DNA from 3 places in the Synechococcus sp. R6-7 genome. Region 1 is predicted to be linked to each of the others. Evidence: riboswitches for the same ligand, from Rfam matches in the RefSeq annotation. Region 1 holds a riboswitch; each other region holds the start of a gene.
The links. A riboswitch is a leader RNA that binds a small molecule or an ion and turns the genes downstream of it on or off. The one in region 1 is predicted to bind cobalamin.
Positions count from the first base shown of each region.

Region 2: linked by a shared signal. The riboswitch ahead of NW815_RS02125 (TonB-dependent receptor plug domain-containing protein) and the one ahead of metE (5-methyltetrahydropteroyltriglutamate--homocysteine S-methyltransferase) in region 1 are both predicted to bind cobalamin.
Region 3: linked by a shared signal. The riboswitch ahead of NW815_RS00315 (sirohydrochlorin chelatase) and the one ahead of metE (5-methyltetrahydropteroyltriglutamate--homocysteine S-methyltransferase) in region 1 are both predicted to bind cobalamin.

Region 1 covers NZ_JANSHS010000135.1:680-8,015, reverse strand. Annotated here, with positions in the region: partial or broken gene NW815_RS04715 (ABC transporter ATP-binding protein) at 1-222, opposite strand, end outside; gene NW815_RS04710 (ABC transporter ATP-binding protein) at 209-1,138, opposite strand; gene NW815_RS04705 (ABC transporter permease) at 1,143-2,036, opposite strand; gene NW815_RS04700 (ABC transporter permease) at 2,033-3,034, opposite strand; gene NW815_RS04695 (ABC transporter substrate-binding protein) at 3,019-4,509, opposite strand; cobalamin riboswitch at 4,885-5,090, shown strand; gene metE (5-methyltetrahydropteroyltriglutamate--homocysteine S-methyltransferase) at 5,547-7,336, shown strand, end outside.
Region 2 covers NZ_JANSHS010000054.1:203-5,775, reverse strand. Annotated here, with positions in the region: partial or broken gene rsmH (16S rRNA (cytosine(1402)-N(4))-methyltransferase RsmH) at 1-330, shown strand, start outside; gene NW815_RS02130 (hypothetical protein) at 507-1,031, shown strand; cobalamin riboswitch at 1,377-1,529, shown strand; gene NW815_RS02125 (TonB-dependent receptor plug domain-containing protein) at 1,567-3,537, shown strand; gene NW815_RS02120 (DUF1636 domain-containing protein) at 3,666-4,073, shown strand; gene NW815_RS02115 ((2Fe-2S) ferredoxin domain-containing protein) at 4,085-4,954, shown strand; gene NW815_RS02110 (hypothetical protein) at 5,192-5,573, shown strand, end outside.
Region 3 covers NZ_JANSHS010000011.1:57-13,391, reverse strand. Annotated here, with positions in the region: gene plsX (phosphate acyltransferase PlsX) at 1-792, opposite strand, end outside; gene hmpF (pilus motility taxis protein HmpF) at 1,022-2,749, opposite strand; gene trpC (indole-3-glycerol phosphate synthase TrpC) at 3,013-3,933, shown strand; gene NW815_RS00330 (DUF5340 domain-containing protein) at 3,999-4,238, shown strand; gene NW815_RS00325 (heavy-metal-associated domain-containing protein) at 4,298-4,492, shown strand; gene NW815_RS00320 (heavy metal translocating P-type ATPase) at 4,605-6,920, shown strand; cobalamin riboswitch at 7,049-7,185, shown strand; gene NW815_RS00315 (sirohydrochlorin chelatase) at 7,218-8,258, shown strand; gene NW815_RS00310 (hypothetical protein) at 8,356-9,255, shown strand; gene NW815_RS00305 (PAP/fibrillin family protein) at 9,252-9,869, opposite strand; gene NW815_RS00300 (L-threonylcarbamoyladenylate synthase) at 9,925-10,638, opposite strand; gene NW815_RS00295 (hypothetical protein) at 10,657-11,031, opposite strand; gene obgE (GTPase ObgE) at 11,092-12,135, opposite strand; gene NW815_RS00285 (30S ribosomal protein S1) at 12,331-13,299, shown strand.

The DNA.
Region 1 (7,336 bases):
TGGGCAGTACCCTCGCCGAGGCAAAGGCTGCCCTGTCACACTCACCCGACCTTGGCTGGGGGTAAGGTAGCCCGCCAGCAACTTGGCCAGAGTAGTTTTGCCAAAACCAGAGGGAGCCATCAGCCCTACGACTTCCCCAAGTTCTACTTGAAGGGTCTGATCTTGCACCACCCAAGGCAGATGCCGTCCATAGCGAAACCAGAGATGCTCACCCTTGAGCATGGATACACCTCACCCACCCTCCTCCAACCGCCCGCAGAGGCGGATGCTCAGCTCGACAGATTTCACTTGCCCAGGGGCAGCGATCCCCAAACAAACAACCCGCAGGCAGTGCCTCAGGGTCAGGCTGGTTGCCCGGCAGGGGAGCAAACTCATTTTGGGGCAGGGATCGCCACAGAGCTTGAGTGTAGGGGTGGCGCAAGTTTCCCCTTTCGAAATCCTGAGCCGAGGCCAACTCGACTGTAGTGCCCGCATAGAAGACTGCCACTCGATCTGCCACCGACAACGCCGCCTGAATATCGTGTGTAATCAACATAACGCCTCGGCCCTCCTGGGCCAGCTCCCGCAGATGGGCAAGGGTCTCAGCCACCACCTCCGCGTCCAAGCCTGGCGTGGGCTCGTCGGCTATCACCAGCTTGGCTCTGCTAACTGCCGCCGTCGATACCAGCACCCGCCGTGCCATGCCTCCGGAGAGCTGGAAAGGGTAGAGGCCCTCTGTTCCCGGCGGCAAGCTATAGCGGGCAAAGATGCGGCTCACTGCTCTACGGGCCTCGCCTTGGGAGGCACCGCTGAGCCGAGCTACCCGCTGTACCTGGGATCCTACTTGCATGAGGGGATCCAGGTAGTCCACAGACTGGGGGATGAGAGCAATGGCCTTGCCGCGCAGTTGCCTACACCGCTCAGGGGTCAAGGGCTGCCCCTGAAATAGGAGAGTACCGCGCAGGGTAGCGTTCTCTGGCAAAAGACCCAAGAGGGCATGGGCCAGCAAACTTTTGCCCGATCCGCTGGCCCCCACCACTGCCACCACCTCCCCTGCCTTAACCTCCAGATCCAGATCTGTAATCACCTGAAGGTAGCGGCGGCGCAGCCCCCGCTCGTATCGGCTGAACCTAATGTTTAGGCCGGAGACCACCAACATTTCCCTACTCCTGAGCCGTACGCGGATTGAGAAGGGCCTGCAGGTTTTCTCCCAGCCAGTCAAAAGCCTTGACCGACAGCAGCAGCAGCAGTCCAGGCATAACCCCCAGCCACCAGTAGCCGGTGGAGAGGTGGCGCATGGATTCGGCCAGAATAATGCCGATGGCCGGTAGGTGCGGCGAAATACCTACCCCAATGAATGAGAGGGCTGCTTCGTGCAAAATGGCGTGGGGAAACAGCAGAATAAGTCCCACTAGGAGCTGGGGCAAAATGTGAGGCATCATATGGTAGCGGGCAACCCAGAGGGAAGAGCGGCCCAGTCGGTAAGAACTCTGGACATAGTCAGAACTGCTGACCTGTAACACCTCGGCCCGCACCAGGCGCGCTAGGCTGGGCCAGTGGGTGAGGGCAACGGCAACAATGACTCCCCGAACTCCGCCGCCGACAGCAAAAGCTATAAGGATCTGCACCACCAGGTGAGGCAGGCTGAAACATAGGTCAATCATCCAGCAGATCGAGGCATCCACCCAGCCTCCCACCGTGCCACCCACCAAACCCAAAACAGCGGCGATCACCACGCTGACGGCGGCAGCCAGCATGCCTACCCACAGACTAAGGGACATCCCGTGCAAGGATCGGGCCAGCATATCCCGCCCCAGCCAGTCGGTGCCGAAGGGATGGGCCAGGGAAGGAGGCTGATTCCGCTGAGTTAGGTTCGGGCTCAGTCCGGTATCGCCGATAAGCCCAGCGCTGCAGAGGATAGACACCAAAAAAAAAGCACACAGTCCAATTGCCCACAGAGTCTGCCGCCTGCGCTCTCCTTTGACAGAGGACTCTGAGAATTTCATCCCCCCATCGGCATCAGCAGCAGCAACACGAGGCGATGCAAAAGGGATCATCCTATCCTCCCGCCAAGGCGAATGCGTGGATCGACAATCTGGTAGGACAGGTCAGCTAGGGTATTGCCGGCATAGACAAACAAGGCGCTGAAAAACACAATGCCCACCAACAGAGGCACATCACCGCGCAAAGCTGCCTGTACCGTTGCTTGTCCCAGTCCTGGATAAGCAAACACCTGTTCCACTAACACTGAGCCACCAAACAGTTCCCCAAAGGAGGCAAATTGCAGCGTCAGCGCAGGCAGCAAGATATTCCGCAAGCCGTGGTACCACAGGATCCCAGCCAGGCTTTCCCCCTGGGCACGAGCAAACAGCACATAGTTGCTGTGCAACACGTCAATGAGCTTCTGACGAGTGTGCAAGGTGATGTTGGCAACGCCGATGACAGTTAGGGTGAAAGCAGGCAAGAGCAAGTGGTGTAAGCGCTGCCAAAAAGTCACCTCCTCCGCCAACGCGCCAGGTGGCGCGGCGCAACAGATAGGTGTTAGACCCAGCTCTACCGAAAACGCGATCAAGAGTAGCAGCGCCACCCAGAAAGGGGGAGAAGAGGCGAGGGTGTAGGCGTAAAGACGAATACCGCGGTCAACCCAAGCGCCCTGAAACGCTGCGGCCAAAACCCCCAACCCCACTCCCAGGAAACCGGAAAGCAGCCAGGCAATTGCCAGTAAGGGCAGCGATAGCTCAAACCGCTGTTGAATGACCTGCACCACTGGCTGATCGAACACCATTGAGGTGCCCCAGTTGCCTTGAACCATCTGCCCAAGCCAGTTCCCAAAGCGAAGCAGCATGGGCTGATCCAGCCCCCAACGCTGGGCAATCAGGTCTCGTTGGGCTGGGCTGATCTGCAGCATGTCGGCCCCTACATAGGCTTGTACGGGATCAACAGGGGAGAAGCTGAGCAGGGCAAACGTCAGGACTGCCACAGCCGCCAGCAGCAACCCCAGCCGAGTCAGCTTATAAGCCAGAAACAGCAGAACTGACCTCAGTTGCACGTCCATTTCCAACGGGTGATGTTGGCTGTGATTGGCCAACCATGGCCATGAGGCTGTACCTGCGGCTGGCCTATATCCAAGCACTCGTGGACAAAGTAGGTATGATCCAGGTTCACCAACCAAGCCCAGGCTGCATCTCCTTTGGCAGTAAAGCCTTGCTTTCCATCCCACTGGGCTGCCCGCCAGAAGGGGATAGCTTCAGCTTCAGAGGGGGCCTCCATAGCCAGATCCAGCATTCGATCCACAAACGGGTTGGCATAGTAGCCGGCATTGAAAAATCCCCCCTGGGCCGCTTTGCTGTGGTAGAGGTTGTACATCTCAGTTGGGTCATGGCTGCCCCAGCCAAACAGCACCACGTTGCTGTGCATGAGCGGAGTGATGTCATCCCAACTTTTGCCCTCGACATTGACTCGGATGCCCACAGGCCGCAGCATTTCTGCAACAGCTAGGGCCAGGGCTTGGCGAATACTGTCGTTGGCCGGGTAGAGCACGGTGAACTCAGCCCGCAGCCCGTTTTTTTCCACTGCCCCATCCCCATCTTTATCGCTCCAGCCTCCCTCAGCTAGAATCTGACGGGCCAGGTCTGGATTGTTGTCCTCAATCTTGGCGGTCGGCTCTTCCCAGGGCAAACCGCTGACTGGGCCATAGGCAGGGGATCCGTAGCCTTCTAGGACTCCATCCACCAGCGCCTGTCGGTCAATGGCGAAGTTGACCGCCTTGCGAATCGCCAAGTTAGAAGTCACATCGTTGCCGATGGGGTATCCCTTTGGGGTTGTTGCACCGGTTTTAGGGGGAAAGGGGAACATCAGCCCTCGGTTATCCACACTGGGAATGGCGTGAAGCTTCATGCCCTCAACAGTTTGCTTAGCCAAAGACTGAGGCACGCTAACCACGTGTACCTGTCCGGCTCGGGCTGCTGCAAAGGCTGCATCCTCCTCCAGGAAAAGGAAAACCAGCCGCCGAATGCCAGGAGTCTGGCCGTAATATAAGGGATTTGCCTCCACAATCAGTTGTTGCCCCTCATCCCACTGCACCAGTCGGTAGGGGCCAGAGCCAATGGGTTTGCGAGCATAATCAGGCCCGTGGGCATGTTGAGGCACGATACCCAAGGTGATGAGGCGGTTGACAAAAGTACTTTGGGGTTTTTGCAGCCGCAGCTCCACCGTATGAGTGTCGATAGCTACTGCTTCCTTTAGGGCGGTTAGGTCGACCAGACCACCACTCCGAGCTGCTTGGTTAAAGGTGTAAGCCACGTCCGCTGCTGTGACAGGTTTTCCATCGGAGAAGACTGCATCCTTTCGTAGGGTTACCGTCCAGGTTAGGCCATCTTGGCTGACAGTGTAGCCAGTCGCCAGGTCGTTTACAATCTCAAGGTTCTCGTCCCGCCGCAGCAGAGTGCTTTGGAACAAAGGCGAACCGTAACGTCCCCAGCCCAGGGTGGGATCAAATCCTTCTTCGCTTTCCCCTCCAATGGCCAGCACGATTTGATCGCTGGATCCTGCTAGCTTTGGATCGAAAGCTGTCCGCTCAGCATTCTGAGCGCATCCAGCCCACATCTGGCTCAGCAAGAAGAGGCCCACAGACCACACAGTTACTTTTAAGCTTGATGCCATAGAAACCCCGATCTGTCGCTTTTTCAGCAAAAAGGAGCAAACCCCCTTGCCTCCTGGACAAGACTTATGGCAGCTAAGCTATCACTGCCTTATCTTGAGAGCAATGCAGGGGGGGAGGATGCTTAGAGGATTCCGATGACTTCCTGCAAGACCGCTGGGTGAAAGGTGAGGTCTGGTAGCTCCAAAGGCTGCTGGCTTGGTGATGATTGAAGCACTCTACTCCCGTCTCTGAACTCCGTGATACGATGTAGCTCAGCTATCGGTTCTGACGGGGATCAGCCGCCAGAGGAAACGGGGAAAGAGCAGTGAGAATCTGCCGCTGTCCCGCAGCTGTGATCCGGTTTAGGAGAAGTCCTGCAGCAAATCTCTAGAGTCATTCGCTGCCGATCCAGATCTTGTCCCCCAAAACCGTGTCAGTCAGAATGCCCGCCGATGGTTTTTCTAAACTTCACAACATCTGCGAGGTACAGATGGTAACTGTCTTGGCTTTAGCTCGTTTCTGCTTTCGTTATCCTGAGCATTTTCCCGGCGTTGCTCCCACAAGCTTTCGGTACTCCTCAGCAGTAGAAATAAGTCCAAGAACCCAAGCAAGACTCTGAGCCAGTTGGCCGGGAGAGAGTAAATTTTGGGTGCTGTTGCACCAAGATCTATCAAGATCTACAGCCCGCCTACGCCAAGGAAAGAGTGAGATGTCAGGCTTCCTGACTTCAATTGGTAGGCTGGCAAGTAGCCACTGCGATCGCTGGCTGCGTTGAGTATCTTTTTTGCGCAAAAGGCAGTGTTTTGTTGGGGTTCCAGAGGCAAGAGAGGAACAGCCGGTTTCTTCCTTGGCGGGCGGGATCCCAGTTGAGGGCGAATTGAACGCAGGAAAATTAGAAAACTCAGTATTTGGGATGGCACACAACATGACTGCACAAACCATGACATTGGGGTATGCCCGCATGGGCAAGCGCCGCGAGCTCAAAAAAGCTTTGGAAGGCTTTTGGAGTGGTGCCCTAGGGTCAGAGGCTCTGCTGGCTACCTTTTGGGATTTGGAGACTCAAGCCTGGCAGACTCAGCTACAAGCTGGGATTGATCACATTGCGGTAGGGGATCAGACTCTCTACGACCATGTACTGGACTGGGCCACCTGGCTGGGGCTGATCCCCTCTCGGTTCCGAGGTCTGTCGGGTTTAGACCGCTACTTTGCCATGGCGCGGGGGCGGGAGGGCCTGCCGGCTTTGGAAATGACCAAGTGGTTTGACACCAACTACCACTACTTGGTACCCGAAATTGAGCCGGAAGCCGATCCCAGTCCTAACTTTGGGGATTTTTTGGAAAGAGTTCGGCGGGCCCAAGGGATCCTAGGGGAGCGCACCAGCCCCGTTGTCCTCAGTCCAGTGACTTTGCTCTGCCTTAGCCAGCGATCTGGGGATCTGCGGGCGGACTTGGAAAAGCTCCTTCCTCTGTACCGGGATCTCCTCCAGGAGTTAAAACAGCTGGGGATCCCAGAAGTCCAGATTCACGATCCCATTTTGGTTACCAGCCAGGGAAGTGGCCTGCGGGAAGCTGTGGAAATGAGCTACCGCCAGTTGGCAACCGCCGGGATCCCTGTCCACTTGGTCACCTACTTCGATGACCTGGGGGAGACTTACCCCTGGGTGGTGCAACTGCCGGTGGCCGGCATTAGCCTTGACTTTACCCGTGGCCACACCCTGGATCTGGTAAGAACCTATGGCTTTCCGGCTGACCAGATCCTAGGTGCTGGCGTAGTGGACGCTCGGAATGTCTGGAAGGTTCAGCCTGAGACCGTCTTGGCCAGCCTGCGGGAGCTGCAGGGGGTAGCTCCCAACCTACGGGTGCAGCCTTCCGCTTCGTTGCAATTTGTGCCCCACGACGCTGCTCTGGAAGCCCAGTTGCCGGAACCCCTCAGAAATGTCCTCAGCTTTGCCGAACAGAAGCTGGCCGAAGTAGCTCTCCTGGCGCGAGCCCTCAACGGCGAAGACACTGCTGCCCAGCAGGCGGAAATCCAGCAGCAATGGCAGAGCTTTGCGCAGTTTAGCCCCCCCAACCCCCAAGTGCGCCAGGCTTTGGCCAACCTCAAGCTCCAGGACTTCGAGCGATTCCTGCCCTACGAGCAGCGCCTAAGTCGGCAGGTTCAGCTACCACCTTTGCCCACCACCACCATTGGCTCCTTCCCCCAAACTCCAGAGGTGCGGCAGTGGCGAGCTAAGTACAAAAGAGGGGAGGTTTCGCAGGCGGAGTACGAAGCAGCCATTGACGCTGAGATTGCCAAGTGCATCCGCATTCAAGAAGAGATTGGCCTGGATGTGTTGGTGCATGGGGAATTTGAGCGCACCGACATGGTGGAGTACTTTGCCCAGAAGCTGGAAGGCTTTGCCTTCACTGAACACGGCTGGGTGCAGAGTTACGGCAGCCGCTGCGTGCGCCCTCCCATTCTCTACGGCGACGTGGTTCGCCCCCAACCCATGACAGTGCGGGAATTCCAAGTAGCCCAGTCCCACACCCAAAAGCCGGTGAAAGGCATGCTCACGGGGCCAGTGACTATGCTCAACTGGTCCTTTCCCCGTGTTGATATTCCCCGGCGGGAGCAGGCTTTGCAGATTGCCCTGGCCTTGAGAGCCGAAGTGGCAGATCTGGAAGCGGCTGGAGCGGTGATGGTGCAAGTGGATGAGCCGGCACTGCGGGAGGGGCT
Region 2 (5,573 bases), on a different contig from region 1:
TGGCAGGCAGTACCTCCGGCAGCTCGGCGAGGCCGCATCCACCCGGCCACCCGCGTCTTTCAGGCGTTGCGCATTGCCGTGAACCGAGAACTGGAGGCTTTAGAAACCTTACTGGCCCAAGCCCCCACTTGGTTGAAACCCGGCGGCAGGTTGGCCGTGATCAGCTTCCATAGCCTTGAAGATCGCTTGGTGAAATGGGCCTTCCGCAGGGATCCCCGTTGGCAGGTGCTCACCCCCAAGCCCTTGTCCCCTTCCGAACTGGAACGGCAACGCAATCCACGGGCCCGCTCTGCCAAACTGCGAGTGGCTGCCCGCAGCAGTCAGATGTAGGTTTAGGTTGGTTCTCCCGCTCTCAAGAGATCGGCTACTGTGAAGCGGACGGCTAGCCCGCCGAGACCAGGAATCGGGAGAAGGGGGTTGCTATTGGGGGATGCGGGGAACTAGGGTGAAGCGGAACCGGCAGTCCTGCACCGTCGGATCCCTTGGTGTGTGTGAGGTTAAGCCCTATGGTTAGCCAGCCTTTGAACGCAGGTCTTGATCGTCCCAAGAGCCCTCGTCGCCACAGACAGCCTTCTGCTCTGAGCCGACCCCTCTCCGGTACAGTTCAAGCCAGCCGCACCCAGCCTTTGGATTTGAAGTTGAAATCAGCCCATCCTCGCAGCCAACATTCGGCTTGGGCAGAACACCTAGCTTGGTGGAAGCAGATCTCCACAGGGATGGCTATCCTCTCCGGCGTTTCAGTGTTGAGCCTTTACAGTTGGACTGTGCATACCCAAAGCCGGTGGAGCCAGCGTTACCAGGTGTGGCAGCAGATGCAACGCAACGAACGACAGTTTCTGCTGACTCAGGAATCCATCGCCAATTCTCTGCGGGAAATTGCCGACCGCTCCGAAATGGTGCCGCTGGTACCGGATCGGATGATTGAGGTGCCAATTGCCTCTCCCAGCCATGTTGAACCGGATCCAGCCCACCAGACGACAGCCCCGCCTGAAATCGAAAAAGCTCCTCTTTTCTACCCGGTTGGGTACTAGTCCAATGAATCCCGTGGACAGCAGCCAAGCCACTGCTCCCCTCTTACTCTCCCAAAGGCTGTAGATTTTGCAAGATCTCAGCGTATCTCTATCCTCCCTATTCTTCAAATTCTTCAAAAGTCAAGGGATCCCTGGGCCTCGCGATCTGGAGTAGCAGCGGGCTATCCTTCAACTGCTTACAAAGCAGTGAAGAAATCTGGCCTAAATGGGATGTGGCCCATCCGAAGCCCTGGGATTGCCGTTGGGATCCCGTTCACCCCTGGGGATGACATCCCCCCTGGCAGGATAGGAACTCCAGAGCAGGGGATGTATGATGCCTAGCACGGCTTTTTCGGAGCAATCGCAGAGAAAGCTGTACCGACAGGTTGTCCTGGGGATCAGCCAGGGCATGTAAAGGGGAAAGTCCGGTGCAAATCCGGCGCTGTGCCGCAACTGTGATGGGCTTGGGCTAGACCCATGCCCTCAGTCAGGATGCCCGCCTGCGGTTTTGGCTCGCATTTCTTCCGCGTCGCACGGAATCAGGAGCTTTAGGAAAATGAATCCCATTCTAGGTCTCAGCCTGGCGCTGGGGGGCTTTGTTTTGGGGATCCCAGCGTGGGCGCAGCCGGCAGCTTCCCCGCCCTCAGCTCAAGAGGTTTTGGAAACCGGCGTTAGCGCCGAGATTTTAAATCAACCCGTCACCACGCCTTTTCGTCGCCCCGGCTTGCTGCGGGATTCTTCCCGCCCGGTTTACGTCGTTACCCGCCAGCAAATTCGAGAGCAAGGGGCAAGAACCGTTCAGGAGGCCCTGCGCTACCTGCCCGGGATCCTCAGCGACGGCACGGCGGGAACCCAGTTGGGAGCCCTTAGCTCCCAGTTTATGCGGGGAGGACGAACGGCCCAGGTGTTGGTGCTCTTGGATGGCCGCCCCATTAACGACCTGGGCTTTTTTGGCGGGTTCGATCTGTCTCAGATCACTACAGATGTGGTCGAGCGTATTGAGATCTCTCCAGGTGGGGGCTCCACCTTATACGGCTCCGATGCCGTTGGCGGGGTCATCAACATCGTAACCCTGGAGCCAAAGCCGGGATCCGAGACCGTGCTGGAAGCGGCTATCGGCAGCTACGGCCTCAACGAGCAAGGGATCCAAAACCGCGGCCAAGCGCAGGATCTGGGCTGGGTGGTCAGCTATCGCCGTCTGCAGAGCAACAACGACTTTCCCTTTGAAATTAGGCGTTTGGGCAAAGCAGGCAGGCGGGAGAACTCGGCAGTGGAGTACCACAACCTACAAGCCAAACTCACCTGGCAACTGGCAGAAGGCCAGGTCCTAACCGGAAATGCCCTTTATCTCAATAAAGCGTTTCAGGTGCCTGGCAGCACCGAGTTTCCCTCCCCCGATGCAGTGCAAAACACCAACGACCTGCTGTTAGATCTCAGTTGGCTGTGGGATCAAGAGAGGGGATCCCTGCAAGCTAGGGTATTTTTTGACGACCTCAACTATCGCTTCAGCGCCCCACAAAGCCAGGGATCCCGGGATGAGATCCTGCGAACGGGGTGGGGATCCCAACTGCAATACACCTGGAAGGCTGCTGAAAACCTGGAGCTTACTCTAGGAGCGGATTACCGATCCATTTCAGCTCGCAACACCACCTTCTCCTTTGCCAGGGGATCCACCAATGTCAACTACGACAATACCGTGAACCAAGGGGCCCTCTTTGCCCGCCTGGATTACAAGCCACAGCCCAACTTTTATCTCAACTTAGGTGTTCGCCAAGATTCGAGCAATCTGGTCAACGGTTCGGCCACCTCTCCTGCCGCAGGGATCCGCTGGGTTTTGGCAGAAGGCACCACCCTGAGGGCCAATTATGCCGGCAGCTTTCGCACCCCCTTGATCTCAAACTTATTCTTTCGTTTGCGGGGCTTTTTTGAGGTAGATGGGAACCCCAATTTGCGCCCGGAGCGGGGAGAGAGTTTTGACATTGGCCTGGATCAGGCTTTGGGAGATTTTGGCCTACTGCGCTTGACCTTTGCCCATAACCGCATCCGCGATGGCATTACCTTTGTCAGCACTGGCCCGCGCAGGGGAACCTACGAAAACATTGAGCTCGTGGAATACACGGGCTTGGAAGCAGCCCTGGATTTGCGATTGGGGGAAAACTGGACTCTTTTTGCCAACTACACCCTAAACGATCCCATCATCCGCTCGGCGCTGGATCCCAAAGCGGTTGGCAAACAGTTAGCCTTTGTGGGAGCAGACAGCCTAAACCTGGGCCTGAGCTACCGCGATGCAGAGGATCGGTATGCCTCAGTTTTCCTGCATCACATTGGCACTTTCTTTACCAACAACGCCAATACCCAATCTCTGCCCGGCTACACCACCTTAGCTCTGCGGGGAGGGATCCCGGTTGCAGAAAATCTCGCTCTCGAGGTGGGAGTCGATAACCTGCTGGATGAGCAATATGAGGTTTTCCCCGGCTACCCCGGAGTGGGTCGCACCGTTCGGCTTAATTTAAGGGGCCAATTTTAGAGCGACTTGAGGCTGACTTTTAGCTGTCTAACTCACTGCTGAATCCTTGGCCAAGACATTGAGATCGTCTTTGCCTCTTCTCACACCCTTTGCTTGGACAGAAACCTATGACTATATCAAGGAGCACCATGTCTCGATCAACTTCCCAGTTGCCCATCCAAGCTGGCAGCGCTGCCCAGCAACCCAGCAGCCATTGTCTTTGGGTTTGTGTCACTTGCGGATCTCGGTGGGTTAACGGCCAAAAAGAAGGGATTAGCAAGGGAGAAATGCTGCTGTCTGCCCTGCAATCTCAAACCCTCAATCCTCAACTGACCCTGAAGCCGGTTGCCTGTATGAGCGGCTGCAGCCATGCTTGTGTCGTTGCGTTGGCAGCACCTCAAAAGATGACCTATGTTTTTGGAGATCTCGATCCAAAAGATGTGGATCTCATTCTGCAGACAGCAGAGCTCTACCTCACCAAGCCAGATGGGATCCTACCCTGGGCCGAGCGCCCTCTCAAAAAAGGGGTGATTGCTCGTATTCCACCACTGCACTGAGGAGCTTTCTCATGGCCACTTTTACCCCCTGGATAACCCCCCTCCATCAAGCTTGGCAGGAAGTTTCTCTGACGGGTTGGACAACCCTTTATGAAGGGATCCCTGCCCATATTGACTGCTTGGGGCCGTTGCTCTACGAGCTGTTTCAAGAGCACTGGGCCGAGATCCAGGTGGGCCATGTGGCGGAAGGCGGGGTGCTGGAGCTGGCTTTCAAGAAACCTCCAGCTTTGTGCGTGCTCTACGATGGCTATCTAACCGTTGCCACCGAAACTTGGCACCTGCATTTGTGCCTGGAGGAGCACCAAGGCGGCCCCCATCGCAAGACCCCACCCGAGCTGCGCCGCAAAAGATTGGTTAGCTGTGCTGCTCTCTACCGGCGCCTCAATCCCCAAGGTCAGCCCCGCATGTGGGGGATCCAATTCTGGAATGGAGCAGAAGAACCTTTGCTGCAGATTTTTCTGCCCAGCCCCTTTTTGGGGCCAGAGGAAGACTACCTGCCGGAAGGCAAAGCAGATTACCAAAAGCTTTCTCTTTACGAGCGCATCCGCGCCATCTATGTGCAGGGGAAAGAGCGGATCCCCTATGAGGATAACCCTCTTAAACGTCCCTACCTTGCCGTCTGTCGTTCCAGCCGTTGTTATCCTTCCCGCAACTACCAACCGGTTGTAGAAGCTCTGGAATCCGCCCTTCGAGAAGCCAACCTGGACGTACAGGTTATCACCTCAGGCTGCTTGGAAGTTTGCCAACAGGGGCCGGTGGTTTTTTACTCCGGAGATTGCACCTGGTACAAGCGGGTTACTCCCCAAGTAGCTCGGCAAATTGTTTTTGAGCATTTGCTTAATAGCTGTCCTCTGAAAGACCACCTTTTTCCAGGAGATTAAAGCATGATTGGCCTGCAATCGAGTGCTCAACCTATCCCCAGATCTTGCCGCTTGATCTCAGCCCCACTTTGGATACAAGCTGCTCAAGATTTGGCCCGAGGCTGGTTCTGGCCCAGCTTGTTTACCACCGTCGGCTGTCTCAGCAATATTGCTTATACATGTACCCTTCCTTTTGTAACTGTTGGTATTGTTGCAGGCACAACTTTAACCCGCCAAAGGGCAATCATTAGTGCTTTGATGATTTGGCTGGCCAACCAAATCTTTGGCTACACCTGGCACAACTATCCCCGCACTCCCGATTCGTTTGCCTGGGGGTTGGTGCTGGGGATCGGCACGGTGGGGATTGCTCTTGCTGGCGGTTACCGACCTCTGTTTTCTCAGTCCAAGCCGCTTCGGCCAAGGCAACTGCTGCTGAACTATCTCTGGATCCCGGCCATGCTCATCTTGGGGTTTCTGGCTTTTGAAGGGCTGATTTTGGCAGCCGGCCTGGTCTTGGGGGGAACGGAGGGCTTGACCCTGCCCATTCTGGGCAAAATCTGGTTGCACAACTGGCTGTGGACAGGACTTTGGATCGGGATCCACGCGCTGCTGGTGTGGGACAGAGGACGTCGCCGGGTGT
Region 3 (13,335 bases), on a different contig from region 1:
CCGCTTTACCTGCTTGAGGTTGGGCCGGAGCAGCCAGCAGCCCAACTTGCCGCGCCAGCCGCGGGGCAGCTCCTCCCGCAGCACCTGGGTGATCACCTGGCCAACACTTTCGGCAAACTTGAGGAGGGCATTGCCCACAAAGCCGTCACACACCACCACATCAAACTCCCCGGTCAGCACATCCCGCCCCTCGGCATTGCCGGCGAAATGGATCCCTGGCAATTGGGCCAGACGCTGGTGGGTGGCCAGAGCCAAATCATTGCCCTTGTTGGGCTCCTCGCCGATGTTGAGCAGGCCCACCCGCGGACGCTCGACCCCCAGTACGCACTGGCAGTAGAGGGATCCCATGCGGGCAAACTGCTCCAAAAAGCGGGGCCGGCAATCCACATTGGCCCCCACATCCAGCAGCAGCACCGGCTTGCCTTTCAAAGTGGGCAAAAGAGCGCCAATGGCCGGGCGATCGATCCCTGCCAGCCGGCCCAAATGAAGGTAGGCCGCAGCCATCGCTGCTCCGGTATTCCCGGCGGCCACCACGGCATCCGCTTGGTTGGAGCGCACCTGTTGCATCGAGATGTTGATGGAGGCTTTGGGCTTTTTGCGCACCATCAGCGGCTCTTCCGCCATGCCCACATCCTCTTCGGCAGGCACAATGGTGATCCCAGCAGGCAAGGGCTGAGGCAAAAAGGGCTTGAGGGAATCTGGACGACCGACTAGTGCAATCCCGACCCGGAGCTGCCGATGGGCCAGCAGGGCGCCCTTGATGATCTCTTCGGGAGCGTAGTCACCCCCCATCGCATCGACCGCAATTCGCACAAGCTGACCTCACACTGGAATATCCTTGGCAACTGCAAGCAGGAAGCGGGGCAAAACGCACTAACCTCTGCAGTCCCCTCGCCCAAGAATTGGGAGCCCCAGTGGCTGCAGGGTGCTAGCGAATTTTACCAGATTTGTTTTCCTCAATTAAGGCCGTAGTTCCGCTTGCGCCGGTTCTCCCCACCCCCCACAGGAAACGTGAACTCCCTCACGCCTGCGCGAGGGTAGCCAAGAGAGAGTGTACCTGCTGGACGTGGTCGCGTGCGGTGGAGTTTCTGGCTTGGTGTTGGCTCAGCTCCGTCTCCAACTGCGCCAATTCTCCTGCCAACGCTGCCCACCGATCCCGCTCTGGATAGAGGGTGGCCTGCAGGTGATTGAGGCGACCCCAGGTTTCTGCCATGGCCTGGGCGCGCGCCCGCAGGGATCCCTCCTCTTGCTCCAGGTGTTGCCACTGCTGCTCCAATTCCTGCCGTTGGCGGGCGAGCTGCTCCTGCTGAGAAGGCAAGGACGATTCCAGTTGTTGAATGAGGGTTTGCAGACGACCTTTTTCTTGGAGAAGATCCTGCTTCTGGCTGCCGATCTGTTCCAGGAGCGGCCCAATATCGACCTGAACCGGGGCAGCAGCTTGATTTTGCAGCTGTCTAAGGCGGGCTTCCTGGCGGGTCAACTCTTCATACTCTCGCTGCAGGTTTTTTTCCTGAGGCAGCAGGGCTTCTTCCAAAGCACTGCAGGCAGACTGGGCATAGTCGATATCCATCTCGATGTCAAACCGCTCCTCTGGAGAGGCGCTGGCCAGCCGCTCTTGCAGCTCCCGCAGGGTTTGCCGGTTTTGCTCCAGTTCGGCCCGCTGCTGGCTGACCTGGGCCGCCCGCTGCTCGTAATCTCGGCGCAGTTGGCTGACCAAAGCCGCCAGCTCCTCGACCGAGATCGCCGGCTCCCCAGCCCTGCCGTTGCTGCTGCCATCGACGATAAAGTCGTACTCCTGCACCAGACGAGAGGCTTTCTGGTATAGGCTCTCTTGAGATTGCAGCTGCTGGAGAATCCTCTGCAGGTGCTCTTGATGGGCTCGCAGGGATCCCCGTCGAGTTTGCCACTCTGCTTGGCTTTGCTCCAGGGATTGTCGGGATCCCCACCAAGCGGTGTGGCGTTCTTGCCAAGCGCGGTAGTCTCGATCCAGCTCGTCTTGCCGGGCCTGGGCCTGCTGACGTTCTGCTTCCAGTTGGGCAATCTGTTGATTCAAGTGCTCCTGCTGCTGCTGAATATGGCTTTTCAAGCTTTGCAGAAGCGCCAAGGGATCCCCAGCCGGATGTAGAGTCTCCTGGAGCTGCTGCACCAAAGCCTGTAGCTGCGCTGCTTCTGCCTCCCCCAAGCGGCTGGAGCGAGCTTCTTGCAACTGGGCTTCCAACTCTTGCCGCTGCCGATTCAGAGCTTCCCGCTGCTCTCCGATCAGGCGCTGTTGTTCAGCTAAGTAAGCTTGCTGGGCTGCCAGTTCCTCTTTGAGGCTGTCCAGAAGTTTGCGATCTTCCTCCACACTCTTGTATTGCTCATACAGCCGCTGCACCTCTTCTTCCTGGGCTGCTAGCTCCATCTCGCGGCGGGTAAGCTCATGCGCCTGAAAGGTGAGGGACTGTTTCCAAACCTCGATCTCCTCTTCCTGGCTGCGGGCTCTGAGCTGAAGTTGGCTGAAGTTTTGCAGATAGGTCACCAGTTGGCGAGCGGCTTCGCTGATGCGGGCGACCTGACGGTTGCCGGAGATTTCCGCCAGCACCAATGACCCATCCTTGAAGCGCCCAGCCTCCTGGGCGATGCGGCCTTCCAAGGTAATGGATTCTTCGTTCACGGCCACCCAGGTATTGTCCTGCTGCTGCTTGGCCAGCAATTGCAGAGACGACTTGGCAAATCCAATCGGCTTGGATAGCTCTGCTAGGTACAGCACGCCTGAACTCCTCTAAAACAGCATGGACAGCACCAGCCTTGACCCCACCGAGCCACTGCCCCTGGCCGGGGAAAAATGGACGGCCGCCAGAACATGGCTCGCCGAGGCGCATAAAGACTACACCACCTTTCTAGACTCAACCATAGGGTAAAAAAAACACCTTCGCCAGATGAGTTTTGGGGATGCCTGGGGTAGCTATTCAAACCGGTGGCGGAGCACTAAAGTAGTCTAGGGTGTGGTGTAGAGTTGTGTTCGGGGGTTGTATGGAGCTGCAAGGTGAGCCGCTTTCTGTTCGTCGGCGTTCTCCTGCCCCGCCGGTGGTCGTAGCCTCTCAGGTGTACCAGACAACAGCGCCGGAAGCCAAACCGCGCCACATTTTGGAAGCGATCGTCTGGCACAAAGAACAGGAGGTGGAGCGCCAACGGGAGCAGCTTCCCCTGAAGCAATTGCAACGGCAACTGGATCAAGCCCCGCCGGTGCGGGATTTTGTGGCGGCTCTTACCCAGTCTCCTCACCCTGTTTCCTTGATTGCCGAGGTCAAAAAAGCCTCCCCCAGCCGCGGCATCCTCCGGGATCCCTTTGACCCGGTAGCCATTGCCCAGAGCTATGAGGCCGGTGGGGCCAGTTGTCTCTCGGTGCTGACGGATGAGCGGTTCTTTCAGGGCAGTGGCGAGTATCTGCGGCAGATCCGTCAAGCGGCAGGGATCCCCATCCTCTGCAAGGAGTTCATCCTCTACCCCTACCAAATCCTCTGGGCCCGCAGCCTGGGGGCAGATGCGGTGCTGCTGATTGCCGCCATTCTCTCGGATGCGGACTTGGGCTATTTTCTCAAGCTGGTTCGGCAATTGGGCATGGCAGCTCTGCTGGAGGTGCACACTTCCCAAGAGTTGCAGCGGGTGTTGCGTTTGCCCCAACTGCAAGACTCCAGGGGGCAGGTGCTCATTGGCATCAACAATCGCGATCTGAGAACCTTTGCGGTGGACTTGAACACAACGCGCGACCTGTTGGCCGCCCACTCGGATCTCCTCGGCGAGCTGCCCATTGTCAGCGAGTCCGGCATCCATACCCCTGCCGATTTGCAGCAGTTGCGGGCCTGGGGGGTGCGCTCTGTGCTCGTGGGGGAAGCGCTGGTGACCCAGCCGGATCCCGGCCAAGCTGTGCGCCACCTGTTGTCATCTCAGTGAATGAGAACCCTCCATCATATGGATCTCTGTTAAGAACAATGGATCTCTAAGGATTGCTCAGACCGATGAAACGTATTCCTGTGCCGGCTCACATCCACTACGAATTTCTGCTGCGGGTGTTGGAGCGGCAAACCTTTCCGGCAGTAGAGGAACAGGATTTTGGCAACCGAGGCCGCACGCAAGAGCTGATCAACTCCCTGCGCAAAGCCCTCACCCAACAGGTGCAACTGGAGGAAGAGTGGCGACAGCGGGGCTATCAGGTGGACTACCGCTGGAATATGGACGAGCCTCAGCCTCCCTCTTGACCTTCCAGCCCACTGTAAGGTTTAGCATCCTTTCAGTGGCATTGGGGGGGGTTTCCAAGATGCAGGTTGTTTTGACGGTGCCCAAGCTGGCCTGTGGGGCTTGCGTGGACACCATTGCGCAAGCGGTGCGGCAACTGGATCCCCAGGCGCAGGTGGAAGGGGATCCCAAAACCAAACAGGTGCGGATTACTTCTGAGCGGTCTGTGAGCGATTTGCGGCAGGCCCTCACCCAGGTGGGATATCCCCCGGCCTAGTCAATTTTGGGCCGGGAACGGTCGGGCGTCTGTTTTGAATTTCTGTACAGATGGCTGCCTTCGCCCTGCCCAGGGTGGAGAGTAGCTGTCGTTTCATCAACAAGGTGTTGCCATGTCTGCCCATAAAGGGTCATCGGGTGCACTATCGGCCTCTGCGCCTTCTCCTGAGGGCACTTGGCAGTTGGCCCTGCAAGGGATGAGCTGTGCCTCCTGCGCCCGCAGCATCGAACAGGCCCTCGCTCAGGTGCAGGGAGTATCCTCCGGATCCGTGAATTTTGCCAGTGAGCAGGCCACCGTCAAAGGGGATCCCAGGCTGGTGGATCCGCAGGCGTTGATTCGGGCGGTGGAGCGGGTGGGGTATCGGGCGCGCCTCATCCAAGAGGATTGGCAACTGGACGATCCGACAGACCCAGAGCGGATCACCCAACGGGCCGCAGAACGGGAACTGAAGCTCAAGGTGGCGATAGGGGTGGGCATCAGCACGGTGCTGGTGATCGGATCCCTGCCGATGATGCTGGGGATGGACATCCCGGGCTTTCCCATGTGGCTGCACAATCCTGGGTTGCAGTTGCTGCTGACGGCTCCGGTGCAGTTTTGGGTGGGCAGGCATTTTTACCGGGGAGCCTGGGCTGCTTGGCAACGGCGCTCGGCGGATATGAACACGCTGGTGGCCTTAGGGACGAGCGCGGCTTTCTTCTATTCCATTTTCCCAACGGTTTTCCCCGACTATTTTCACCGGCAAGGACTGCACCCGGATGTCTATTATGAGGTGTCGGCGGTGGTCACCACCCTGATTCTGGTGGGCAAGTGGATGGAGCAACGGGCTAAGGGGCAAACCTCCGAAGCCATTCGCAAGCTGATCGGGCTGCAACCGAAAACGGCAAGGGTAATTCGCCATGGGGTGGAGCAGGATATTCCGATTCGGGAAGTGCAGGTGGGGGATCGGATCCGAGTGCGCCCCGGAGAGAAGGTGCCGGTGGATGGGGTAATCCTAGAGGGATCCTCCAGCCTCGACGAGTCCATGGTGACCGGCGAGAGCCTGCCTGTACTCAAGTCGGCGGGGGATGAGGTGATTGGGGCAACGCTGAATCAGACGGGCAGCTTTGTGATGGAGGCGCGGCGGGTGGGCAAAGACACGGTTCTGGCCCAGATCGTGCGCCTGGTGCAGGAAGCCCAGGGATCCAAAGCCCCAATTCAACAGGTGGCGGATCGGGTGACTGCCTGGTTTGTGCCGGCAGTGATCGGGGTGGCAGTTCTAACTTTCGTGCTCTGGTGGGTGCTGGCCGATAACCCGACACTGGCCTTGGTGAACACGATTGGGGTGCTGATCATCGCCTGCCCTTGTGCGCTGGGGTTGGCAACCCCCACCTCGATCCTGGTGGCCACGGGACGAGGGGCAGAATTGGGGATCCTGGTGAAAAGTGCCGACAGCCTGGAATTGGCCCACCACTTGCGCACGGTGGTCTTGGACAAAACCGGCACCCTGACTGAAGGTCGTCCCACTGTCACCGATATTTGGGCCCACGGCTCCTCTCCCCTGGCGGTGTTGCGCCTGGCAGCGGCGGTGGAGCGGCACTCGGAACATCCTTTGGCCCAGGCGGTAGTGCAGAAAGCCGAAGCCGAAAAAATTGCCATCCCTCCTGCCCAGCATTTTCAGGCAAGGATAGGCAGTGGGGCAGAAGCCTGGGTGGAAGACCAGTGGATCCGCATCGGTCGGCTGAGCTGGCTACAGGAGATGGGGATCCCCTGGGATCCCTCTTGGTTAGAGCGGGTTCAGAATTGGGAAAGCCAGGGCAAAACGGTGATCGGCGTAGCCCAATCCCAGAGCCTGGTGGGGCTGTTGGCCATTGCCGATCCGCTCAAACCCACCTCTCCTGAGGCAGTGCAACAGCTGCAACAGATGGGTCTAGAGGTGATCCTGCTAACCGGGGATAACCCCACCACGGCCCAAGCGGTTGCTCGGCAGGCAGGCATTCAGCGGGTAATTGCCCAAGTCCGTCCGGATCAGAAGGCAGCTTACATACGCAGCCTAAGACAACCGCGACGGCGGGTGGCGATGGTGGGAGATGGCATTAACGATGCTCCGGCTCTGGCAGAAGCTGATGTGGGGATCGCCATTGGTACAGGTACGGATGTGGCGATGGCCGCCAGCGATATTACCCTCATGTCGGGGGATCTGCGCGGAGTCGCCACAGCCATTCAACTCAGCCGGGCCACCCTCAACAACATCCGCCAGAACCTCTTCTTCGCCTTTATCTACAATACGCTGGGGATCCCGATTGCCGCTGGGGCGCTCTATCCCTTTACAGGCTGGTTGCTCAACCCTATGCTGGCGGGGGCAGCCATGGCCCTGAGTTCCGTTTCGGTGGTCGCCAATGCCCTGCGCCTGCGACACTTTCAGCCCCCCAGACCAGCGGGCCGGCGTTAGGCCCTCTCCCAGGGGCAAGGGGGATTAGCGCGGCAACAGTTTTGCTGCCCTTTGAGCATGAGTCTGCCGTACCGCTCATGCCTCAGGGCTATCTTCTGGCAGACAAGGACATCCCCCCCAGGGGGCTTGGTGAACGACAAGCGGCAAGCTAGCCTAAAAAGCTCAGGCAGATTGGGGAAAGCGCGGTGCAAGTCCGCCACTGTGACGCAACTGTGATGGGATCCCTCCCTCAGCCAGAACACCCACCTGCCGTTGTCCTGTACCCCTTGCGATTCACAAGGAACGGAGTTTTTTGTGTTGAATACCCTCAGTGTTTCCCCTCCCCTTTCGGTTGGGCAGCTTGCTTCTCCTTCATTGCCCCTATTGCTTATCGGCCACGGATCCCGCGACCCCCAAGGGCAGCAAGCCTTTCTGGAGCTAGCCCAGGCTTACCAAGCTCTCACCCCCCATCGACCGGTGATCCCTTGTTTTCTGGAGCTGACGGAGCCGAGTATCGCCCAAGGGATCCAGCAGTGTATTGCCCAAGGGTGGCAAGAGATTGTGGTCCTGCCGCTGCTGTTGTTTGGGGCCCGCCACAACAAGTTCGATGTGACGATGGAATTGGATCGCCTGCAGGCCCTCTATCCCCAGTTGCGCATTCATTACGGTGGGCCGTTGGGGATCCGCATCGAGATCCTGCAACTGCTGCGAGACCGATTGGCTGCTCTGATAGCTGCCCAACCGCGGCGGATCCCAGAGGCAGAAACCGTGCTCCTATTTGTGGGTCGCGGCTCCAGCGATCCCGAGGCCAATGCCGAAGCCTGTAAACTGGCCCGGTTGCTTTGGGAAGGATCCGGGTTTGCCGCTGTGGAAACTTGCTTTATCGGCATTACCCATCCCCGCCTGCCCGTGGGATTGGAGCGGGCCTTGTCCTGGCAGCCGCGTCGGGTGATCGTGCTGCCCTACTTTCTGTTTACGGGGGTGTTGGTGAAAAAAATCGAGGCGGCAGTGGAACAACAACGACAACGACAGCCGGAAATCGACTGGCTGATGCTGCCGGAATTGGGCCTTGTGGATACGGTGCTGCACAGCCTGCAGCAACTGGAGCAGGAAGCCCTGCAGGGCCAAACCCCGATGAACTGCCACCTGTGCAAGTTTCGCCTGGCCGTGAGCGCAGAGGTTGGAGCTGGATCCAGCCATCACCACCCTCACGAGCCTCATGACCACCATCACGGGCACGGATCCCATCACCACCCTCATTCTCACCATCACCCTCAGCACGGCCACACCCACGCAGCGGCTGGGGATCCCTGGGCCCAATTAGAGGGCTACCACCAACGGGCATGGCAGGTGCCCTAAGAGGGAAACAGAGGCTGCTGGCGGGATAAACTGAGTGCAGACAGGCCATTTTTGAACCTGGTTTTCCCGCTCTAGCGGTTGTGATGACGAAAAAACGATGATGCTCTCCCGCTCCTCTTGGGTTTCAGGTGCCGCTGCCGCGGGGAGCGGGATCTTTGTTTTCGCCCTGGTGGTGGGGCTGCTGGATCAGATCCTGCCCACCCTGCCCAAGGTTTCCCTCTCCCTGGCCGGGATCCCTGGGATCCTGGCTGCCGCTGGGGCCTCCTATGGGGCCTGGCGGGTGGTTCAGATGGGTCTGCAATCGGCTTCCTGGAGCGACTTTCGAGAATCGCTGGTGGCGACCCTATCTCCCTTTGATCCTGCCGACCACGGCGGCGAGCCACGACAACCTAAGGGGGATCCTCGCCCTTGGCAGGTGGCTCAGGAGATCCGGCAAACCCAGCTCCGCCATCAAAAGATCCTTGACCGCATCAAGCAGCGGGTGAAAGCCGAAATCCAGACCTGTGAACGCGCCCAAGCCCAACTGCGCAGCGAGCAGCAACGGTCTCGAGTCCTGCAGGCCCAAGCCCAACAGTTACAACAGCATCTGCAAAACCTACAAACATCTTCCCCTTCTCCAAGCTCCGAGTCGACCAAACCCACGCCAGAGCAAGCGCTGCGCCAAAAGCTCCGCCAACTTCAATCCCAGGTCACCACCCTGAAAATAGAATTGGAACGCCAAAGGACCCAACTGCAACACGCAGAAGCAGAGCGGGCTCAACTCCAGCAGCAGCAGCAAAAACTCAAGCGCATCCTGCAGCGCAAAAAATTGGAAAATCGAGAGTTGCGCTCCCAACAGGCAGAATGGGCCCGGCAACTGGAGCAAACTCAACAGGAGCTGCAAACTTTGCGGGAGTCCTACCGCGCCTTGCAAGTTCTCCAGGAAATAGGCTTCACCCTAACCCAAAACCTATCTCACGAAAGGGCGGAAACGGAGTCCTCTGGATCCTCCGACTAGCCGACCCGTTTCAGGACAAATACACTCCCCTCGCTGCCCCGGCCCATCCGCAAATCTTCATCCAAATAGGTGATATCCAGCCAACCCGTTGGCTCGCGGCGGCGGATATCGATTTGAATAGCCGGGATCCGCTCCGGAGCCCGCTCGAGCAAATAGAGAAAACTCTCGATCTCGTAGCTCATCAAAGCTTGGGATCCGAACACCAATCGCTCGAAAATCACCCTCACCCGGCGCTCAGATTCGGGGTAAAAGCGCGCTGATACCGCCAAGACTCCCCGTGGCATCCAAGCCTCCAGCCAACCGGATCCCTGGATCTCCGCCACGTTGAAGACCCGTCCAGCTTTGGCCCGAATACACTGGTAGATCGCCCCGGTGGTGAACAGGGGCAAATTGGCCAGCCGCAGCAGAGCTGTGCTGGTGGTAAAGAGGGTGAGCCAGTTCCCCTCCAACCCTTCAGGAGCAGATGTTGGTTTGGGGGTGGGGTTGAGCGCTTCTAGGGCGGCAATTTGAGACAAAATCTGGGCTTTTTGGTCAGGGGAAACTTTCCGGCCCCGGTCGGTCGCCTCCAGTAGGTGCAGCAGAGCCGATTTTTGCTGAGCCAGGGCCTCAGACATGGGCACACTCCGAAGGCACTGACCCTATTTTAGAGAACGCGGGATCCCTCTGCCCTTAACCGTCTTCTCCCACCAGTTTCAGGTTCAGATCTGCCACCTGCTCATACCCTAGCCCGGCCCGCACCACCAGCGGCTCGGATCCCGTCAAGTCAATTACCGTAGAGACCTTGGCCCGACGGGGGGCATCGTCATCCAGCACCAGATCCACCTGTTTTTCCAACTGCCGCATCTCTTCAGCCGCAAAGATCCCACCCTCATCCCAGGGGTCGCTCTCCCACTCCCAGGCTTGCCCAGAACTTAAGTCCAGGGATCCGACGGGATCCCCCCCCAGCTTGGCAGAGGTGGAGACAATTGGATTGCCCAACTCTTCCAGCAAAGCCTGACAAATGGCCGAGTCGGGCACGCGGATGCCGGTGGTTTTCCGTTTGGGCTCCATCACCAACTTGGGCACCAGCTTGGTGGCCGGCAACAGAAACGTAAACGGGCCCGGGATCAGCCGCCGCATCAGCCGATAGGCCGAATCGGTTACCTGGGCATAGTGGGCAATGCGTGAGAGAGAAGGGCACAAAAAGGTAAGAGGCTTGTCGTTGGAGAGCTGCTTGATACGGCGTACCCGCTCCACTGCTTGTTTGTGGGTCACATCGCAGCCAATGGCATAGACTGTATCGGTGGGGTAAAGCATCACCGCCCCCTCCCGCAAAGCCGCCGCAATCCGCCGGATGGAACGGGCCTGGGGCTGTTGCGGATGCAGCTTAAAGTACTCGGCCATCGGGCAGATGGGAAGAGGTCAAGACTGGGAGCAGCTACCCCCCAGGGGGTTTTCCACAAGAGGGCGGGGGGTCGGTGGCACCGACGCGGGCGGGGATCCCTGAGATTCGGGCCAGTCCTTCAGTTGTTGCATCAGGGCTTGGATGTGCAGACGGGGCAGATAGGGCCAGTCGCCCGCTTCTTCCAAATCCTGAAGCACCCGATACAGAGCTTGACGGGTGTTGGGCAAAGACTCCCGAAAGGCACCTTCCAGGATCGCGCGGTGCAACTCCTCCAGCAGCCGCAGGAGCATCAGCAGCTCCACACACGCTCCCGCCCTCGCCTGAGCCGCCTGTTCAACAGCCAACATGATCTGACGCAAATCCGGTGGCAGATCCTCCGCCGAGATATACATAGCCACTCGTCTCTGGGTTCTGGGAAGGCAGGGGCTTTCCCATTCTAAGATTCTTCTGCCCTAGGACTGGATGGATTTTGCCCCCACAAGATCCAACTCCGCAGACTGTTGGGATCCCCGACCCAGGCACTGCCACACCCGCTGCAAGAGGGCATCCAGCCCCTGCTTGGCAATCGCAGAAATGGTCACCACCGAAGTGCCGGCAGCAGCAGACAGCCTCTGGGCGCGCTCGGCAACCTGCTGGGGATCCAGAACATCGATCTTGTTCAAAACCAGGATTTGTGGCTTATCAATTAACCCGTGGCCGTAGGCGCGCAGCTCCTGCTGAATAACCTGGTAATCCTTGACGGGATCCGCCGCCGTGCCATCCACCAAATGAATCAGTACCCTGGTACGCTCCACATGGCGCAAAAACTCATGGCCCAGCCCCACCCCCAAGTGCGCCCCCTCGATCAGCCCCGGAATATCGGCAAACACCACCCCATCTCCCGATGGATGGGGCACCACCCCCAAATTGGGCTGCAACGTGGTGAAGGGGTAGTCAGCAATCTTGGGCCGGGCAGAGGAGACCACCGAAATCAGAGTGGACTTGCCCGCATTGGGCAGGCCGACAATGCCCACCTCGGCAATCAACTTCAGCTCCAGGCGCAGGCGCACCCGTTCTCCCGCTTCGCCCTTGGTGAATTGGCGGGGGGCGCGATTGTGGTTGCTCAAAAAATGGGCATTGCCTAAGCCGCCTTTGCCCCCACGGGCTACCAGCAATTGATCCCCCTTGCCCACCAGATCGCCCAACAATTCCCCCGTCTCCGCATTGAACACCACAGTACCGCAGGGCACCCGCACCAGCCGATCCGCACCACTGGCCCCGCTGCGATGGTTGGGCCCCCCTTTGGCCCCGTGTTCCGCCTTGATCACCGGTTGAAAGCGAAAATCCAACAGAGTTTGCAGGCCGGGATCGGCCACCAAGATCACCGAGCCGCCCCGCCCGCCATTGCCGCCGGATGGCCCCCCAGCCGGCACATACTTCTCACGGCGGAAGGCAACGATGCCATCCCCGCCATTTCCCCCTTGCACTTCAATTTCGGCTTGGTCGATAAAGTGCAATTGCTCTTCCTCCGAATCTTCTATCTTTCAGCTTGGCAAGATGCCGGGAAACTTGCCACAAAAGACGCTCCTCTAAGCTACGATGGTATTTCCCAGCCACATCCTCCCCAGGTGGGAAAGTGGAAGTGGGATCCTGCCAAACTCGATTGGCCTTCTACCCTTTATCCCGCGCAACTGATCTGTTACTGCACCCCTATGAGTCGATTCACTGCTGCCGATGTAGGTTTTACCACTGAAGACTTTGCCGCCCTTCTGGATAAGTACGACTATCACTTCAGCCCTGGCGAAATTGTGGCGGGTACAGTATTCTCGGTGGAGCCACGCGGTGCTTTGATCGATATTGGGGCCAAAACGGCTGCCTTTCTGCCGCTCCAGGAGATGTCGATTAGCCGCCTGGAAGACCCGCACGAGATGCTGCAGCCGGGAGAAACCCGCGAGTTTTTTATCCTCACCGAAGAAAACGAAGAGGGACAGCTGACCCTCTCCATCCGCCGCATCGAGTACATGCGGGCCTGGGAACGGGTACGGCAGCTCCAGAAAGAAGATGCCACCGTTCGCTCAACCATTTTTGCTACCAACCGAGGTGGAGCCCTGGTGCGGATTGAGGGGCTGCGGGGCTTTATCCCCGGATCCCACATCAGCAGCCGCAAGCCAAAAGAAGAGCTGGTGGGCGAAGAGCTGCCCCTGAAGTTTCTGGAGGTGGACGAAGACCGCAACCGCCTGGTGTTGAGCCATCGCCGCGCCTTGGTGGAGCGGAAGATGAACAAGCTGGAAGTGGGCGAGGTGGTGGTCGGCACGGTGCGGGGCATCAAGCCCTATGGTGCCTTTATCGATATTGGCGGCGTCTCCGGCCTGCTGCACATTTCCGAGATCTCCCACGATCATGTCGATACGCCCCACAGCGTCTTCAACGTCAACGACGAAGTGAAGGTGATGATCATCGATCTGGATGCGGAGCGGGGACGGATCTCGCTGTCCACCAAGCAACTGGAGCCCAATCCCGGCGACATGATTCGGGATCCCAAGCTGGTTTACGAGAAGGCCGAGGAGATGGCAGCCAAGTACCGCGAGCAACTGTTGGCCGCTAAGCAAGGACAAGCGGCAGAGGCCCCACCGGAAGTGGTGGAAGAGGAGCTGGAATACGCGGCGGCGGCTGTGGAATGATCACAAACTTTGCGTATTTCTGCCTGCTACAAGGCT